Regions from separate parts of the Klebsiella sp. Sb-30 genome, predicted to be linked through region 2. Evidence: predicted binding sites of a transcription regulator. Region 2 holds the regulator's gene; each other region holds the start of a gene.

Region 1 (3,100 bases), 2.6 Mb from region 2:
AGAGCTGCGCGCGGCTTTTGGGAGCAGGAAACTGGTGACCATCGCCGTGGGCGCTAACGCCGAGAGCCCGAAAAGCTGGGTGGATATTAAAGCGATTGCGCCGTCGCTCGACTATATCAACCTGATGACCTACGACATGGCCTACGGAACCCAGTACTTCAACGCCAACCTGTATGATTCAACCCGCTGGCCGACGGTCGCGGCTGCGGATAAGTACAGCGCCGATTTTGTGGTCAATAACTATCTCGCCGCCGGTTTAAAACCGAGCCAGATGAACCTGGGGATTGGCTTCTATGGCCGGGTGCCAAAACGCGCCCTTGAGCCGGGTATCGACTGGACGAAGCCGGATGCGCAAAAAAATCCCGTCACTCAGCCGTGGTTCGGACCACAGCAAATCGCCCTGTTTTCATCGCTGGGTTTTGATCTGACGAAAGACACGTACGTGAAATATAACGACATCGTCGACAAAATGCTTAACGACCCGCAAAAACGCTTTACCGAACATTGGGATGATGAGGCGAAGGAACCGTGGCTGTCGATCCAGTCGGCGGACGGCAAAGCGCTGTTCGCGTTGTCATACGAGAATCCGCGTTCGGTGGCGATAAAGGCTGATTACATTAAGCAAAAAGGTCTGGCGGGGGCTATGTTCTGGGAGTATGGCGCCGATGACCACAATCAGCTGGCGAAGCAGCTCGCGACATCGCTTGGGATTAAACATTAATCGGCGATCGGCCGTCGGGTGAGATAAGCGGCGCCCCACCCGAAGGCTACAACTTTGCCCGGTAGCGGCGTTGCCTTACCGGGCCTGTTAAATCCAGCCGCAGGTCCTTGCAAGGATTACCGGGTCTGCTTAATCCAACTACAGGCCCTGCAAGGATTACCGGGCCTGCTTAATCCAACTACAGGCCCTGCAAGGGTTAACCCCTGCGGGCATCAGTCCGTCCCGTCACTGCATCTTCAGCGTGGCAATCGGCTTGGGCGCGATACCAAAATCTTCTTTCAGCTGCTGCTTGCTCTTCATCACCATCTGGCCGTTGGTGTCGATGGTCATGTGCTGCGCGTCGCTGTTATGCCGCGCCTGGTAGAGCATCACCAGCTGCAGGCTGTTCTCTTTCTGCTCGGGCGTTAAGGCCACACCATCCGGCCATTTTCCCAGCTCCACCGCCGTCGCCAGGCGCTGATACACTTCCGGCGTCATACTGTCTATTATTTGCTCGATTTCCATGGTCCGCTCAACTCCGCACTGGAATAATTTGCTGAATCGTTTCTTTAACCTTTAATCTGCTCGCCATTATCGTCGTCATTGAAGCTTAATGAGGCCGAATTGACGCAAAAACGCTCCCCCGTCGGCTGCGGTCCATCGGGAAATACATGTCCCAGATGCGCATCGCAGTTTCCGCAGCGAATTTCAGTGCGCTGCATACCGTGAGAGTAATCGTTCAGATAGCGAATCGCCTCCTCGCTCACCGGCTCGTAAAAGCTCGGCCAGCCGCAGCCTGAATCATACTTCGTTTGCGAGTGAAACAGCGGCGCGTCGCACACCAGGCAGTGGTAGACGCCGTCCCGTTTGTTGTGGAGCAGTCGTCCGGTGAACGGCGGCTCAGTACCGTGATTCTGCGTCACGTAAAACTGCATCTCGCTCAAATTTTTTTTGAGCTCGTCCGAGGAGGGTTTATTCGCCATGTGCTTGCTTCTCACTGTGAAAGGACAACTTTACGCCTCGATTCTAACAAAACATTAACAATGAAGCGTGGACTTTTGTTCTAAACTTATTCGATGCCAAAAGGCAGCCCAGATAATTGTGACTAACATCACATTTTTATCTTTAACGCCCTTTAAAATTCCGGGCGCGGCCCCAATATGGAATTGGGCTCAAAGGGAGAGTGAGGCAAAACATTCGAGCAAAGGTATGCTCAGGATTGATTTGTCGCAATGATTGACACGATTCCGCTTGACGCTGCGTAAGGTTTTTGTAATTTTACAGGCAACCTTTTATTCACTAACAAATAGCTGGTGGAATATATGACTATCAAAGTAGGTATCAACGGTTTTGGCCGTATCGGTCGCATTGTTTTCCGTGCTGCTCAGGAACGTTCTGACATCGAGATCGTTGCAATCAACGACCTGTTAGACGCTGACTACATGGCATACATGCTGAAGTATGACTCCACTCACGGCCGTTTTAACGGTACCGTTGAAGTGAAAGACGGTCATCTGATCGTTAACGGTAAAAAAATCCGTGTTACCGCTGAACGTGATCCGGCTAACCTGAAGTGGAACGAAGCAGGCGTTGACGTTGTTGCTGAAGCAACTGGTCTGTTCCTGACTGACGAAACCGCTCGTAAACACATCACTGCTGGCGCGAAAAAAGTCGTTCTGACTGGCCCGTCCAAAGACAACACTCCGATGTTTGTTAAAGGCGCTAACTTTGACAAATACGAAGGCCAGGACATCGTTTCTAACGCATCCTGCACCACCAACTGCCTGGCTCCGCTGGCTAAAGTTATCAACGACAACTTCGGCATCATCGAAGGCCTGATGACCACCGTTCACGCGACCACCGCGACTCAGAAAACCGTTGACGGCCCGTCTCACAAAGACTGGCGCGGCGGCCGCGGCGCAGCACAGAACATCATCCCGTCCTCTACCGGTGCTGCTAAAGCAGTAGGTAAAGTACTGCCAGAACTGAACGGCAAACTGACCGGTATGGCGTTCCGCGTTCCGACTCCGAACGTATCCGTTGTTGACCTGACCGTTCGTCTGGAAAAAGCAGCGTCTTACGAAGAAATCAAGAAAGCAATCAAAGCGGCTTCTGAAGGCGCAATGAAAGGCGTTCTGGGTTACACCGAAGACGACGTTGTTTCTACCGATTTCAACGGCGAAGTTTGCACTTCCGTGTTCGATGCTAAAGCAGGTATCGCACTGAACGACAACTTCGTGAAACTGGTTTCCTGGTACGACAACGAAACGGGTTACTCCAACAAAGTTCTGGACCTGATCGCTCACATCTCCAAATAAGTTGAGATGAGACATTGATCCAAAAAGGCGACCTCGGTCGCCTTTTTTTATGGCTTCATGTTTACGGCTAACCTTTAGGATT
Region 2 (3,100 bases):
CAGGTTGCGAGCGTACAGCGGGCGCTGGGTACGCAGCACCCGGGCTATTCGGCTGAAGTGCCAGGCGCAGAACTGCCCTACCGGGTTGTCCGGATGCTGCCAGGCAATTTTCTCCAGCGCGCCGATCTGCTTATCCATGTTAAAGCGCCGCGGATAGCGGTGGTACAGGATGTCATCGGCCAGCACCCGCAGGCGAGCGGCAACGGTTTGCGCGTTCCAGCGGATCACCGCCTCGGCATGGCTGCGTTCTACCAGTTTTTGTACTTCTTCGGGTTGGTGCAGGCTGACGGAGATATGTTCCTGCAAATCCAGCGCCATCTGAAACGCCCGCAGCAGGCGCTTGTGGTCATTGCGCTGGTTCGCCGCCAGCATATGCATCTGCTGGTAGCATTGGGTGATCAGGTCCACCACCTTCTGCTGGCGCGTGAGCAGCGGCGGCAGTGAAGTGGTGGGATCGATATGCTGGGTCAGCAGGCTGTATTTGGCTTCGCAGTAGTTAGCCAGCTCGCGATAGAGCAGGCTCAGCGATTCGCGCAGCGGCTGCTCGCGCCATAGCCAAAACCAGAACCAGTTAAACAGACCGTACCACAGCGTCCCGAGGGCGTAGATCAGCAGTGGCTCCCAGACGGGCATGTTTCCGGCAAGGCTCAGGGTAAAGATCGCGGCAATCAACGAAGCGGGCAGAAGCCTGGCGTGCAGAGAGCTGATCTCCGCCGTCACGCCGAGCAGCAGCGCCAGGCCGCTGAGAATCAAAGGTAGCGGGATCGCCTGCTGAAGCAGAAGCTGGACGACCAGACTGCAGCCGGCGAACAGCGAACCGCCAATAATCAAGCGTTTAAAAAAACGTTTGTGCGGCGTATCCAGACCGGCGACGTTACAGCAGGCGGGCACCAGCGAGAACAGCAGACCTTGCTGTAAATGACCGAGGAGGAGGCCGATTGCGACAGGCAAACACAACACCAGCGTTTGCCGCAGTGCATAGTTGACTTCCGGGTGGTAAATCAGCCTGCGCCACATAGAGGGAAAACAAAAACGGCGTATTGCGCAAGCAATACGCCGTTTTATCGACTTAACGCGTACCGTATACGACGATAGTTTTACCGTGTGCGGAGATCAGGTTCTGATCTTCCAGCATCTTCAGGATACGGCCAACGGTTTCGCGGGAACAGCCAACAATCTGACCAATTTCCTGACGGGTAATTTTAATTTGCATACCATCAGGGTGGGTCATCGCATCCGGCTGTTTTGCCAGGTTCAACAGCGTCTGAGCGATGCGCCCGGTGACGTCGAGGAAGGCAAGGTTACCCACTTTTTCTGAGGTCACCTGCAGACGGCGAGCCATCTGCGACGACAAGCGCATCAGGATATCCGGGTTAACCTGAATGAGCTGACGGAATTTTTTGTAGGAGATTTCGGCCACTTCACATGCGGTTTTCGCACGTACCCAGGCGCTACGCTCCTGGCCTTCTTCAAACAAGCCTAATTCACCGATGAAATCGCCCTGGTTGAGGTAAGAGAGGATCATCTCTTTACCTTCTTCATCCTTGATGAGCACAGCCACAGAGCCTTTGACGATGTAGTACAACGTTTCTGCTTTTTCACCCTGGTGGATCAGCGTGCTTTTAGATGGGTACTTATGAATGTGGCAATGAGACAAGAACCATTCGAGGGTAGGGTCTGTTTGCGGTTTGCCAAGCACCATGCGCGGTTATCCTCTGTTATAAGCTATCTCCGGGTGCCGACACTACACGGCATCCGGGCATGCAATCGTATTGTTTCCCTATGCCTGGGAAACGGGCTGGTGATTTTTCTTCAGCCTGTAATGTGAACTCCTCTGCATACATGCAGTACATCAATGTAATACTGTAGCATCCCGACTGTTTTAGCATAGCTTTTGCCGCATGTCTCCTGGTGTCTCGCTTCAGCATGATGCAGGTCGCCTTCCGTTGCGAGAATTGTTATGTACGCGTAATCTGTCAGGAAAATTGCAACCTTGGAGTTAAATTTTATGCAAGCTCGTGTGAAATGGGTTGAAGGGTTAACCTTCATCGGAGAGTCGGCGTCAGGTCACCAGATTCTGATGGACGGCAACTCCGGAGATAAAGCGCCAAGCCCAATGGAGATGGTGCTGATGGCGGCGGGCGGATGCAGCGCGATCGATGTCGTGTCTATTTTGCAGAAAGGTCGTCACAACGTGACTAACTGTGAAGTCAAGCTGACGTCTGAACGTCGGGAAGAGGCGCCGCGTCTGTTTACCCATATCAACATGCATTTTATTGTCACCGGCAAGGAGCTGAAAGATGCGGCCGTCTCCCGTGCGGTGGATCTGTCGGCGGAGAAATACTGCTCGGTGGCGCTGATGCTGCAAAAAGCGGTGAACATCACCCATTCGTTTGAGGTGGTAGAGGCGTAATGCCAGATACCCGGTGGCGCGATGCTTACCGGGTTGACACCGTCTTGCAGGCCGGCGCAAGCGTAGCGCCGGCCGCGAATTTAAATTGCTTTACCTTCCATCAAACGCTCCACCAGCGGCGTCATGATGAGCTCCATCGCCAGCCCCATTTTCCCGCCAGGCACCACCAGCGTATTGATATGCGAGATAAACGAGCCCTGTAGCATCGCCAGCAGCCAGGGAAAATCGATATCCGGTAGGTTGCGGAAGTGGATCACTACAAAGCTTTCATCCAATGACGGAATGCCCTTCGCCGCAAACGGGTTGGAGGTGTCGACAGTGGGGACGCGCTGGAAGTTGATATGGGTGCGCGAAAACTGCGGTGTGATGAAGTTGATATAGTCTTCCATTGAACGGACCACGGAATCCATCACCGCTTCACGGGAGTGACCTCGTTCACTGGTATCGCGGATGAGCTTCTGAATCCATTCCAGGTTGACGATAGGCACCACGCCAACCAGCAGGTCGACATTCTGCGCGACGTTATACTGCGGCGTGACAACCCCGCCGTGCAGCCCTTCATAAAACAGGACATCGGTCGGTTCCGGTAGCGGTTGCCACGGTGTGAATGTGCCCGGTACCTGATTCCACGGCACCGCCTCATCATAGGTATGCAAATACTTGCGCGACTGGCCGCTACCGTTACGC
Region 3 (3,100 bases), 670 kb from region 2:
GATTGCGGATCTCATGGGCCAGCGTATGCCGCTCACGCGCCTCCTGGCCAAAACTGTCCTGCACCTGGCGGCGGAAACCGTCCAGCTGTTCACGCAGCGGCGTCAGCAGGCCATGTAAACTCTGCCGGTTCTGCTCATCGACGCGCCGGTTGCTGTGTTCGAAAATGCGGTTTGCCAGGTTTTCAAACTGCTCGCTCAGACGCTGTTCGCTGTTCACCATCTGGCGGATTTTATCCTCGGCGTGGATCCGGGTAGATTCAAGGCGGGTGGTGACTTCGCGGAGATCGGCCTCCAGAGAGCTATTGATATCACGCAGGCTGCGCAGTTCGTTATTCAGCAACTCACATTCATCGCGCCAGTGGGCCTCCTGCACCAGCTGCTGGCGCGCGGCGCTGAGCTCGATATCCAGTTCACGGCGCTCCTCGATAAGGTCGGCGCGAATTTGGTCAGCTTTGGCTTTGGTCGCCAGCCACCCTGCGACCAGCCCTACGGCCAGCGCCACGATGGCACTTATCACAATCGAGATATCCACAACGCCCCCTGCGGCAACAACTTACGGCACAAAAATAGAATTGTGCTGTACAAACGTCCAGTTTAAAAGAGATTTCCTGCGAGGCGCAGCGCAAAAAAGAAAGGCCGGAAGATCCGGCCCTGGGTGGAGAGGCGAGGAATTACAGCAGACGGCGAGCCGCTTCGACGACGATTTTTACCGCGTGGCTTTCGGTTTGCTTCATGGTTTCCGCGTTCGGAATTTCCTGCTGGGTACGGTTGACGATAACCCCGGCAACCATCCCGGCACGCAGCCCCTGGCTGGCACACATGGTCAGCAGAGTCGCAGACTCCATCTCGTAGTTCATGACCCCCATTGACTGCCACTCTTCCATAGAACCTTTAAAACGGCTGACCACGCGACCGGAGAAGGTGTCGTAGCGCTCCTGGCCCGGGTAGAAGGTGTCAGATGATGCGGTCACGCCGATATGGGTGGTCGCGCCGATCGATTTGGCCGCTTCAACCAGCGCAGTGGTGCAGGCAAAGTCAGCCACGGCCGGGTATTCCATCGGCGCAAAGTGCAGACTCGCGCCATCGAGACGTACGGATGCGGTGGTAACCAGCACGTCACCGACGTTAATGTGTGGCTGGATAGCGCCGGTGGTGCCGATACGCAGGAAGGTACGAATCCCCAGCTGCGCCAGTTCTTCAACGGCGATGGACGTTGACGGGCCGCCGATACCGGTAGAGCAGACAATGACCGACTTGCCATCCAGTTCGGCACGCCAGGAGGTAAATTCGCGGTGAGATGCCAGCTTGACCGGCTTATCCATCAGCGCGGCGATCTTTTCCACACGCTCCGGATCGCCAGGGACGATAGCCAGCGTAGCCCCTTGTAAATCGTTTTTGGTGAGGCCGAGATGAAAAACATCAGACTTAGACATAAAAAACTCCTCTGTGGGTCGAATTATCAGCAGAAGCAAAACGGTACTTTACAGAAGCTACCCGCTTAGTTTTGTGACAAAAATCACCATGAACAAAAATCATTGCAATGATTTTCCATCAAAAAGTGATAAACATCACATTAACAAGTTATATTCATCGTGTCTGAACAAAAGATAGCCTGTTTCAGGCACTGTGCTTTGTTAACGTCCGGTCGATAGCGTCTATAGTTATCGATGCGCTAATAAATAAGGGTACGGAGAATACCATGACCACAACCAAGCAACCTGGCTTTGCGCCTGCAGCCACGCCGCACGCTTCTACCGCCGTTCATACCTCGGAGGAGAGCATCATCACAGGCGAAACGTCGATCCCCACTCAGGGAGAGAACATGCCGGCCTATCATGCTCGTCCGAAGAACGCCGATGGCCTGCTGCCGGTCGTTATCGTTGTTCAGGAAATTTTCGGCGTCCATGAACATATCCGCGACATTTGCCGCCGTCTGGCGCAGGAGGGATATCTGGCTATCGCACCAGAGCTCTACTTCCGCCAGGGCGATCCGAATGACTATACCGATATCCCCACCCTGTTCCAGGAGCTGGTCAGCAAAGTGCCGGATGCGCAGGTGCTGGCCGACCTCGACCATGTCGCCAGCTGGGCCGCACGCCACGGAGGCGATGCTCATCGTCTGCTGATCACCGGCTTCTGCTGGGGTGGACGCATTACCTGGCTTTATGCCGCCCATAACCCGCAGCTGAAAGCCGCCGTCGCCTGGTACGGGAAGCTGGTCGGGCAGAAAACCCTGAACTCAGCGAAATATCCGGTGGATATCGCCGTTGATCTCAACGCGCCGGTGCTGGGGTTGTACGGTGGCAAAGACGCCAGCATTCCGCAGGATACGGTGGAAACCATGCGTCACGCGCTTCGCGCGGCCAACGCCAAAGCGGAGATCATCGTCTACCCGGAAGCCGATCACGCCTTTAACGCCGATTATCGCGCCAGCTATCATGAAGAATCGGCCAAAGACGGCTGGCAGCGTATGCTGGCATGGTTTGCGCAGTATGGCGGGAAGCGCGCGTAAGCCGCTATCGGTTGCCGATATGGCGGTTAATCATATCGGCGATCGTTCCGTCACTCTTCCATGCCGCCAGACAACCACAGACAAATTCATAGTGCTGTAGCCGGTTTCGGGGAACGCAAATCGCTTGCTGTATCTGGCTGAAACTATCAGGCAGGAGGCGATACTGGGGATGTTCCCGCGCCACGCTGGCAAGCGGCTGACGGATCCCGGCAACCATCTCCCCTTCCCCGGCGATAAACGCGCGGATCGCCTCCTGGGAGGTAGCGTACTGCTGCATCGCCGCATGGCGTAGCGTTCGAATCAGATACAGTTCATAGGCCGCCCCTCTCCCGACGTTAATCGTTACTCCCGGGCGATCCATCGCTTGTACGGAGTGAATATCGCTGTCGTTTCTGACCAGCACTGAACTTTCAATCGTGACATACGGCGGGGTGAAGCACAGTTTGTCTTCACGAGCGGGATCAATCGCCAGGAAAGCAATATCCCACTGGTCCAGCAAAGCTACATCAACCACTTTCCCGGCCGTCGGCCAGGTCACAAATCGCGCCTCGCAACCGCATTCCGCGGCCAGTTTTTTGGCTAACTCGG

What was found. Region 2 encodes CRP, which controls carbon source genes, mostly activating them, when cyclic AMP is high. Its sites were predicted from a motif close to ATGTGANNNNNNTCACAT; they were not measured.
Region 1: the regulator CRP is predicted to act here: its motif matches at 1,800-1,817, upstream of msrB (peptide-methionine (R)-S-oxide reductase MsrB).
Region 3: the regulator CRP is predicted to act here: its motif matches at 1,557-1,574, upstream of udp (uridine phosphorylase).

What each region holds. Positions count from the first base shown of each region.
Region 1 is NZ_CM172749.1:3,174,796-3,177,895, forward strand. It holds gene chiD (chitinase ChiD) at 1-721, shown strand, start outside; gene AC236I_RS14865 (YeaC family protein) at 947-1,225, opposite strand; gene msrB (peptide-methionine (R)-S-oxide reductase MsrB) at 1,270-1,683, opposite strand; gene gapA (glyceraldehyde-3-phosphate dehydrogenase) at 2,023-3,018, shown strand.
Region 2 is NZ_CM172749.1:436,604-439,703, forward strand. It holds gene AC236I_RS01965 (YccS/YhfK family putative transporter) at 1-1,017, opposite strand, end outside; gene crp (cAMP-activated global transcriptional regulator CRP) at 1,070-1,702, opposite strand; gene AC236I_RS01975 (OsmC family protein) at 2,009-2,413, shown strand; gene AC236I_RS01980 (phosphoribulokinase) at 2,494-3,100, opposite strand, start outside.
Region 3 is NZ_CM172749.1:5,153,974-5,157,073, forward strand. It holds gene rmuC (DNA recombination protein RmuC) at 1-532, opposite strand, end outside; gene udp (uridine phosphorylase) at 672-1,433, opposite strand; gene AC236I_RS24080 (dienelactone hydrolase family protein) at 1,700-2,512, shown strand; gene AC236I_RS24085 (transporter substrate-binding domain-containing protein) at 2,517-3,100, opposite strand, start outside.